Regions from separate parts of the Xenorhabdus bakwenae genome, predicted to be linked through region 3. Evidence: predicted binding sites of a transcription regulator. Region 3 holds the regulator's gene; each other region holds the start of a gene.

Evidence for each region. The regulator LexA, encoded in region 3, represses DNA repair genes until DNA is damaged. The targets are predictions, from matches to a motif close to TNCTGTATGTACATACAGNA.
Region 1: dinB (DNA polymerase IV) is a predicted target of LexA. The motif match lies at 1,554-1,573, and genes of this name have one in related genera.
Region 2: PXH59_RS03190 (metal-dependent hydrolase) is a predicted target of LexA. The motif match lies at 1,692-1,711, and genes of this name have one in related genera.

The regions. Positions count from the first base shown of each region.
Region 1 is NZ_CP119194.1:1,849,404-1,852,693, reverse strand. Features, by position in the region: gene PXH59_RS09505 (multidrug effflux MFS transporter) at 1-1,213, opposite strand, end outside; gene dinB (DNA polymerase IV) at 1,594-2,649, shown strand; partial or broken gene pepD (beta-Ala-His dipeptidase) at 2,716-3,290, opposite strand, start outside.
Region 2 is NZ_CP119194.1:539,271-542,560, forward strand. Features, by position in the region: gene PXH59_RS03185 (L-cystine transporter) at 1-687, opposite strand, end outside; gene PXH59_RS03190 (metal-dependent hydrolase) at 1,069-1,662, opposite strand; gene hxpB (hexitol phosphatase HxpB) at 1,845-2,510, opposite strand; partial or broken gene PXH59_RS03200 (YniB family protein) at 2,717-3,288, shown strand.
Region 3 is NZ_CP119194.1:3,330,441-3,333,730, forward strand. Features, by position in the region: gene plsB (glycerol-3-phosphate 1-O-acyltransferase PlsB) at 1-928, opposite strand, end outside; gene PXH59_RS16575 (diacylglycerol kinase) at 1,067-1,438, shown strand; gene lexA (transcriptional repressor LexA) at 1,558-2,175, shown strand; gene zur (zinc uptake transcriptional repressor Zur) at 2,324-2,836, opposite strand.

The DNA of each region.
Region 1 (3,290 bases), 1.5 Mb from region 3:
GGGAAAACAGAGTGATAAGCCCACATCCGATTAATACGATAGATATAGGAAACAGAGACACCGATTGGCCAAGACCGGTTAAAAATGCCGTCAAAGAAGCCGTTCCAAACTGAAGAGCACCGAGGACAGCAGAGCCTGCCCCTCTTACATCAGGAACGGCGGTTAATGCCAGACTCGCGGCATTGCCAAAAATTAACGCCATTGTAAACATAAGCATCATGAAAATTGCTGTCGTTAACACAAACTGATAGAGGTTGAGATAATTTACAACCAAGAGCAGACACGCTAAGACGAAGGTGGTTACAACACCAATGATGACAAGCGATTTGGCACCGATCCGCCCAACCCACCGCGCACTCAGTATGCTGCTGAACATCATAATGCCGGCATTAATCGCAAACACAATGGAGAAAAATCCGGGGGTGAATTTGAACATAGACTGGTATATAAAAGGTGATGCTGAAATATAGGCAAACAGTGCCCCAAACGTGGCGGAGAAGATTAATGTATATCCCATATAGGTTCTGTTTTGGAACAGTTTTAAAAACGGCTTAGCCAAACTGCTTTTACTCTCGCCAGATTCTGATTTATCCGGCAAACTTTCCGGCACATAAACGAACGTTAAGAGGGTAATTATCAGAGAAATAAGCGCCATAAAGACAAACACAACCTGCCACGGGAAATAAGCAGCCACGCCTCCTATCAATGGAGCAACTATTGGTGCTGCACCTTGTATTGCCAGAATCAGGTTGAAATAGTAGGCGGCTTTGTTACCAAAACTGAGGTCGGAAACAATGGCGCGTGTCAGGACAATACCGGATGCGCCTCCGGCACCTTGAAAAAAGCGGCTAGTGATTAACATTTCAATGCTTGAAGAGAATGAACAGGCAATTGAGGCTACAGTCAGCAAAACCATGCCGCCGAGTAAAAGTTTTCTCCTGCCGATGGCATCCGACCAGGGACCAATGATTAATTGTCCAATAGCGAGACCAGCCATAAATGAGGTTAGACTTAATTGAACACCCGCCTGAGTCGTGAATAGTGCGTGTGATATGGCGGGAAATAAAGGAAGGTACATGTCGGTTGAAAGAGCGCCAATGGCACTCAACATTCCCAGAACCAGAACAAGTTTGAATGCCAGTTCACCTTTTTGGTTAGATGGGATAGTTTGATCTAAATAACTATTATTCAGTGTGTTTTCTGATTTTTTCACTGTTGTTCATCTCATATAATAAACAGATTATGAAGACTATAACACCATAGAAAATGATTTCAAAATGGAAATCATTATATTAATGTAGTTGACGGGTTTCATTCAGAATTGAATTCTGTTTAATTTTTTATTTGATGTGTTTTTGTAATAACTTAATGTTATATATTATATTTTATGATTTACAAATGCCGTTTATTTCGTGGCGTGAACATCTTATAAAGACTATAGCACTATGTGAAATAATTTCGTAATGGAAATTATTTTCTTATCCTATAAAGGTATTTGAGCAATCAATGCATTGAAGTTTTGCTGAAAAATTAACTAGAATTTCATGATCTCTTTCTGTATATTTATACAGTTGTTTGGCATGGGGGGATCAGATGCGCAAAATCATTCATATTGATATGGACTGCTTTTTTGCCGCCATTGAAATGCGGGATAATCCGTCACTTCGTCATGTCCCCATTGCTGTCGGGGGAAGTGCTGATCGCAGGGGCGTAATTAGTACGGCAAATTATCTTGCCCGCCGTTTTGGGGTGCATAGTGCGATGTCCACAGCGATGGCATTAAGACGTTGCCCGCAATTGAAAGTTATCCCCGGCAGGATGGCGCATTATAAAGAAGTATCCCGACATATCCGTCAAATTTTATCCCGTTACACGGAGTTGATCGAACCTCTTTCTTTAGATGAAGCTTATCTGGATGTGACAGATTGCCGTTATTGCCACGGCTCTGCCACGTTGATTGCCCAGGAAATCCGTCAGGCCATTTTTGATGAATTGCAGTTAACGGCCTCCGCCGGTGTGGCACCAGTGAGGTTTTTAGCCAAAATAGCCTCTGATATCAATAAACCCAATGGACAATATGTTATCTCTCCTGAACAGGTTGAAACTTTTGTTAACTCGCTGCCATTGCGCAAAATTTCCGGTGTCGGAAAGGTCACGGCTAAACGTTTGTCAGACCTGGGGTTGGAAACCTGCTCTGACGTGCAACGTTACGATAAGCTGGCACTCATAAAAAGCTTGGGTAAGTTCGGTTTGGCGCTCTGGCAGCGTTGCCACGGCATTGATGAACGGCAAATTACGCCAGAACGCTTGCGTAAATCCGTTGGGGTGGAGAAAACCTTAGCGCAGGATATCCATGAGTGGCATGAATGTGTTGAACTGATTGAAAAACTTTATCCTGAGTTGAAAAAACGGCTGGAAAAGGTAAAACCCGATCTCCATATTGCCCGTCAAGGTATTAAATTAAAGTTTGATGATTTTCAATTGACGACACAGGAACATGTCCATCCGGTATTGGATAAACGCGATTTGATTCAGGTAGCCAGACAGGTTTGGGAAACTCGCCGGGAAGGGCGAGGCGTCAGGTTAGTTGGGCTGCATGTGACATTACAAAACCCACAACTGGAGCGTCAGCTTTTATTGGCGTGGTGAGGTGCAAAGAACGAAGTCTCCCCTGCAAACAGAACAGATAGCAGGGGAGAACCAATATATTTTCTATTATTCTTTAACCGGAATAGCTTTCAGAATTGCAGTGAGTAACTGCCAATATTGACCAACACTCTTAATGTGAACTTTCTCGTCAGGGGAATGGGCACCCCGAATGGTTGGGCCGATAGAAACCATGTCCATATCAGGATACGGTTTTTTGAATAAGCCACACTCTAAACCCGCGTGGATCACCATGATATTCGGCGTTTTATCGAAGAGTTGATGATAAGTTTCACGGACTAAATGCATGATTGGCGAATTGGCGTCAGGTTGCCAGCCCGGATAGCTGCCACTTGCCACGGTTTCTGCTCCAGACAGTTTTGCCAGGGAATACAATATTTCAGTAACATAAACCTTGCCACTTTCGATCAGTGAACGAATCAGGCAGATTACCTCTGCTTTATCTTCGTCCATCGTTACAATGCCTACGTTCAGTGAGGTCTCTACAATACCTTTGGCGACATCACTCATACGAATAACGCCATTAGGCATGCTATTGAGCATGGATACCAGGCGAATCTGGCAATCTGTTGTTAGTGCCTGTGATGATGTTTCGGTTTCATCCAACAACAGGGTGAGGTTTT
Region 2 (3,290 bases), 1.2 Mb from region 3:
CAGCTTCATTGCCCATGCTTGCATAGTATCAATGGCAACGAGAGCCAGTTTACCGTGTTCATGATCATCTTTAAGCATTTGTAGCGCAGCGATGCCCAAAAATGTTGCAAAAATTACCACACTAATAATGGAAGTAGGGTGTGCTCCCGTCAAATCAGCAAAGGGATTTTTAGGGATAAAGGAGAGAATGATCTGAGGCACACTCATATCTGCAACTTTGCCAATAAAATTGCTTTCAATTGCTAATAAACGAGCAGTTTCTTGTGTGCCTTGAATAAGTCCTGCTGCACTTAGCCCAAACAAATTGGCAATGACAATGCCAATTAAAGCGGAAATTGCTGTAGTAAACAGTAACGTACCAATGGTAAAAAAACTGATCTTTCCTAGGGAAGATGCTTTATGTAAGCGAGTAACGGCGCTTAGGATAGAAGCAAAAACTAACGGCATGATAACCATTTGTAGTAATTGTACATAACCATTACCAATAATATTGAACCATTTAATTGATTCTTTTACGGTAAGATTATCTGTTCCATAAATGATGTTTAATGCCAACCCAAAAACAACACCTACGACTAGAGCCACAAGAACTTTTTTGGACAAACTCCATTTATTTGAACCCGTTTTTGCTAATAGAATAAGCAGTGCTACAAAAACGAGCACGTTGATGATGAGTGGTAAATTCATCTCTAGTCTCCAAAACTTATATACCGTTATATTTGAGTTGCTGTATGTAGCTTGGATATAGATTTGTCAGTTGTATTTCAATTTGCAATCTATCGTCTACATACCATGAAATGCTTAGGATAGGATATTATCAGTATAATAAGTCTCTTTCTTATAATTAAATAGAATTTAATATAATTATTTTCACTAATTAGTTTGATTGGTTATATCTCCTAATCTATTTCTGTTTTTTGTTCAATTATAACCGTTAATTTTTTATCTTATTGAGTTAACGGTCTTTTTGCAGGCGACAGGAAGTGAATAAAAAATGGTTTATATTTTGCAGATAACCCCATTTTTAAAATGGGGCTACGATATTTGCTGTATGTGAGTAGTGAGCGGTTACTTGTAGAGATTCTGTAGCTTATCGATAGGTAACTTATCAAACTGTATTTTGTTAAATTGTAAGCTGTCGAAATAGCGAGCGAATGAGAAATTGATGTGTTGTGGAAGGATAATAGCGATCACTACTACCAGTACGGCAATAAAACGTTCGGCTTTTTTACGTTCCTTACCTCTAAGAATAGGTAAGCAAAAACGTATTCTTAGCGGCCATAACAGTGGAATACCAGCGGGAGTAAGCATATCAGCAATAAGATGGCTGATATAACCGATAACCATTGCATGGACAAAGTCAGTCGGAATGGGCCAATTAGACGGTATTTCAGTCTGGAATAGAGTAACCCCCACGAGCAGCGCTAATAAACTATGTGTAAATCCACGATGTCCGCATAATCGCGCGATTGGAATGGATATAAAGCGGAACAATCTGCCTAAGGTTGAGCTTGGATGGTCGATATCTGGCAACAATGAAGCCAGAAGTACGCCGGGAAGCATGTGTAACCAATCTCCCTGTGCTATTTCTGGTGTGATTTCTAGCTGGTGAGCCAATACAAGGCTGGCAACGGAAAAAAGAAGATGTCCTTCTGCTGTCATAACGATTTATACTAATTATTTATGCTGATTGCTGTTTATACATACAGTGGGGGAGTATAGAGGGTTTTGCCTGAGGAAGATAGAGGGTAACCAGGAAAATTTTTACATTATGGCTGTGTAGGTTGAGGGGGAGGTTGATATTTGCGCTGCCATATACGAAAAATAGGGCAGCGCGGTGGCTATTAAGTCATATGTTCTATTGTTAATTTTTCCAGAGAATTCAATTTAATGTCAGCTAATGACCAGCGGGGATCATCAAAATGGTGAGAGGCTGGGACGATAATTGAGCGCATTCTTGCTGCTTTGGTTGCTATCATACCGTTAAATGAGTCTTCTAATGTAAGACAGTGAGTTGGGTTGACGCCAAGTTGACTGGCTGCCAGTAAATAAACTTCGGGGTGTGGTTTGCTGTAAGGTAAGTGTGCGGCAGAAACGACAACATCAAAGTAATGTTGTAGGTTAAACAATTCGAGCACTTTTTTGATCATTTCATAGGGTGAGGCGGAGGCCAGGCCAATTTTCAACCCACGTTCACGACAGAGATTTAAAGCATGTTCTACTCCAGGCAGTAAGGGACGGTTTTTTTCAACTGATTGAACTACGTAATCAATGATGCGTTGTCCAACTTCACTTTTAGAGGTGCCTTGCCAGGGGGATGCTTGATACCATAGCTCAACAACGTGATCGATTCGTAACCCCAGTGTATCAGGTAGGTTTTTTGCTAAATTTAAATCTAGCCCTAATTCACTGAATACGCTTTTTTCTCCTTGTTTCCAATAAGGTTCAGAATCAATCAGCAAACCATCCATATCAAAAATAGCCGCTTCCATAGATAAACAAAATGACATCTCAAATCTCTCCGCGATGATAACAGTGATTAAAGAGGTTTGATTGTAACAATTCCAATAAATTAAATCTTGTTATGGGTGATGGCAAACAAAGAGATAGTTTCATCGGTAAGGTAAGATAATGACTCCGTAAATAGGATTAAAGTTGGTTCGTTATGAGCTATTATTGAGTAAAAATAAAATCATTTAGGCCAATGGAGAATGTCATGACGTATCAAGAAGCTAGATATGTTGCTATCGTTAAGCGGATCTTGGGCTGGATTATTTTTATACCCTCCCTGTTGTCGACTTTTGTCTCAGTGATTAATCTGGCCGCAGGGCAGCATGGTATTAAAGGTAATGGTATTAAAGGTGACAGTATCGGGGATGCAGGTATTAACGCCGTATTGAATGATTTTCTTCAGATGATGACAGAAATGATTAAATTCAATACACCATTTTTGGATTTTTTTGGAAGCATTCTCCAACCCCTGAGCGTGTTGCCGGAATTACTGGGGAAAATATCAGTTTTTTTGTCATTTATATGCTGATATTTGTGGGGTTGGCAATGAGTGCGTCTGGTTTGAGAATGTATCGTCAATTTAAATTCATCAAAGAGCGTATTGAAGATCAAATGGTCTTTGAACTCGCGCAGGAAAGTGGAATAACCGAGGAACAATTGAAAGCTAAAATTGCGTTTCCCTCTCATTCTTTATTCAGCCAGATTTTTATTCTTTACATATCACCCATCATTATCGGTGCAATTGCTTGCTTCTTATTCAAACTGTTAGGGTGGTAATG
Region 3 (3,290 bases):
TGCGATGGCAGGGAACATAAACCAGTTCATGACCATCCTGTGCCAACTGGCGAACTCGTTCGGCGTTATGGACATTGATGCCCTGATACAAACGGTTCCAGGTCCAACTTAAAACCCGGTCGGTCAAGCGTACGGTTTCATAGGAGAAATCCGCAGCAATCTCTTCCAGCATATTGATAGCATTCTGCTTTGCCTTTTCGGGAGAGATTTTCTTGCTACGGGATTCATCAGCAATCGCTTTTTCTATTGCTTTTGATGTCAGTAACTTGTTGAACAGATCCTGCCTGGCAGGCAAACGAGGTCCAACAGCCGCAAGACGTTGGCGGGAATAGTGCATCCGGGCCACACGGGCGAGTTTATTGGCGATGATATTATCTGTGCCATGTTCGTCGGCCATACGGCGTAAAGACACCGGAGTGGAGAAACGAACAAAACTATCCCGTCCAAGCCATAAGATCGCAAAAAACTTCTGCACGCCATTTAGCAAGCGTAATCGTGGGGTTGTATGCCCTTCTTGCCCTTCGCGCCCAGGGGATCGGCCAAACATGACGGAAACAGGCACCATCTGGATATCCAGATCGGGATTATTACGATGCAAGTCCAGATAGGCATGGAAAATTTTCACAGATTCATGTTTTGGTGCATAACAACGGAACACACGTGGACCGTTATCAATAAAGACACAACTGGGCAGCTGTGTATCACTAATTTCCAAAGGATTCAACGGATCAGGCAGATCTTGCGCCAGACATTGTTGACGCAGAGTCAATAAGTCTGTTTTTGAGCGGTACGGTAATATGTACAAAATAGGCCGAGTCGTATCAAGACGCAGCTCCGCAATAGGATCCGTAGGGATTAGTTTACTTTTTACTAAAAATTTTAGTGGTAAATTCAATAACTTATAATATATTTTACGCCAGCCTGACATAACTGCTTTAAGCCTCTTGTTAGCAACGCATCGCAAGGATACCAGAAACGGGTTTTGAGATCTGTGGAAAATAAGACAATAATAAGAGCTAAAAGTTATATAACCATACATTTAATAAGTTCATTAAAGAAAATTTTTATGGCAAATCAATCAACAGGTTTGAATCGCATCATTAAAGCGGCTGGGTATTCGGCGAAAGGAATCAAGGCAGCATGGCAAAATGAAGCGGCATTTCGGCAGGAAACAATGGCCGCCATACTTGCGATCATCATTGCATTTTCTATAGATTTTGGCTTACTTGAAAGACTCCTTCTGATTGGCGCTGTTATGCTGGTGGTCATTGTCGAAATCCTCAATAGTGCCATAGAGTCAGTCGTGGATCGCATCGGTAGTGAATATCATGAATTATCAGGTCGAGCGAAAGATATGGGGTCTGCGGCGGTATTGCTCAGTATACTTTTGGCGCTGTTTATTTGGGGAATGATCTTTTGGTCGCATTTTATGCGTTGAGGTAGCGTATTTTTTCAGCAAACTATGTTAGTTCGCTGCTTTTACATGTTGACCGGTTCCCAATTCGGCTTTACCTGTATATACTCACAGTTTGACTGTATAAACAAACAGGGGGCGAAATGAAAGCATTAACTGCCAGACAGCAGCAAGTCTACGACTTGGTGCGTGACCATATTTCGCAGACGGGTATGCCACCAACACGTGCTGAAATTGCAGCGCGGCTTGGTTTTCGTTCACCTAACGCAGCAGAAGAGCATTTAAGGGCTTTGGCGCGTAAAGGGGTGATAGAGATTATCTCTGGTGCATCCAGAGGTATCCGTTTGCTTCTTGAAGAGGATGATGGAGGAGCAGGATTGCCGCTGATCGGTCGTGTTGCTGCTGGAGAACCACTGCTGGCTCAGGAACACATCGAAAGTCACTATAAGGTTGATCCTGAATTATTCAAACCAAGTGCTGATTTTCTGTTACGTGTCAGAGGGATGTCCATGAAAGACATTGGGATTATGGACGGAGATTTACTGGCTGTGCATAAAACACAAGATGTTCATAATGGGCAAGTCATTGTGGCGCGCATTGAAGATGAAGTCACAGTAAAACGCTTCAAACAAACAGGAAACAAAATTGAACTGATTGCTGAGAATCCAGAATTTAAACCCATTGTTGTTGATTTGAGCGAGCAGAATTTCACTATTGAAGGATTGGCAGTCGGCGTTATTCGTAGCGGGGACTGGTTCTGATTGTAAAGGCGGATAATTGCAGTTTGCCATTCTGGGGCGGTCATTTTCCCAGTGTCCGTTAAACTTAAGTTTAACGGACACTGGGAAAATATATGATTATATTAGTTATGATCGCCTCATTGCTCAATTTGTCTTCAAGTGTCTTTTCTTATTTCTTTTTATTTTCTTCAACCGAATGATTGTGCTGGCATATATCACGCTCTGTACAGGATTCAATCTCATGGCAGGAAGAACACATGCCATGCACTTCTATCACGCTATTTCGCAAGTGAAATCCCGTACCTTGTGCTAGCTGTTGGATAGCTGATTCAATATCCTTTGCATCCTTTTCGGTTACTGAACCACAAAATTCACAGATAAACATTGCCGAAGTATGGCAAGGCTCTTCAAAATGATGGCAAAGCACATAGCTATTTGTAGATTCTATTTTGTGAATAAAACCTTGTTCCAGCAGAAACTCCAACCCACGATAAACTGTTGGAGGCTTGGCTTGTGGCTCGACTTCACGCAATAAATCCAGCAAATCATAGGCACTTATCGCGCTAGGTTGTTCAGTGATTAAGCGAAGAATTTCAAGGCGTTGAGGTGTTAAACGAACCCCTCTTGACAGGCAGATTGTTTCAGCCTGTGCCAGTAACTTTTTTTGATTGATAGTTTTCATTACACCTCTCACCCCGACACGATGCTAATGACTTTAATATTATCATGTTTTTTAACCTGAGAGTGGGATCTCTATGATGTTCAATTCTCGTCTGATGTGTAACATACCGGTGAAGACGAGTGGCCCACTTGTCATGATGAGATACTTGAAAATAAAGTTAATCCGTAAATAAGAACAATAAAATGGGCTGAAAAACGGAGAAAATAAAGCTGAAAATATTGGATAATATCCAGGTGCTTAAGTTAATTTATCCGCCAATTATATTGGGAATTAAAATTATATGTTTTTTAAATATGTAATTCTTCATAATTAACACTGAAAATAGTATTCTCCATTACTAATATTAGAGATGGTTTATAATGATATATAATATAAGGCTGTTTATTCTAATGGTTTCACTTAAGAAAGAAAAAAATTACAACATTAAAAATTCTAAATACATCTTACTTAATTA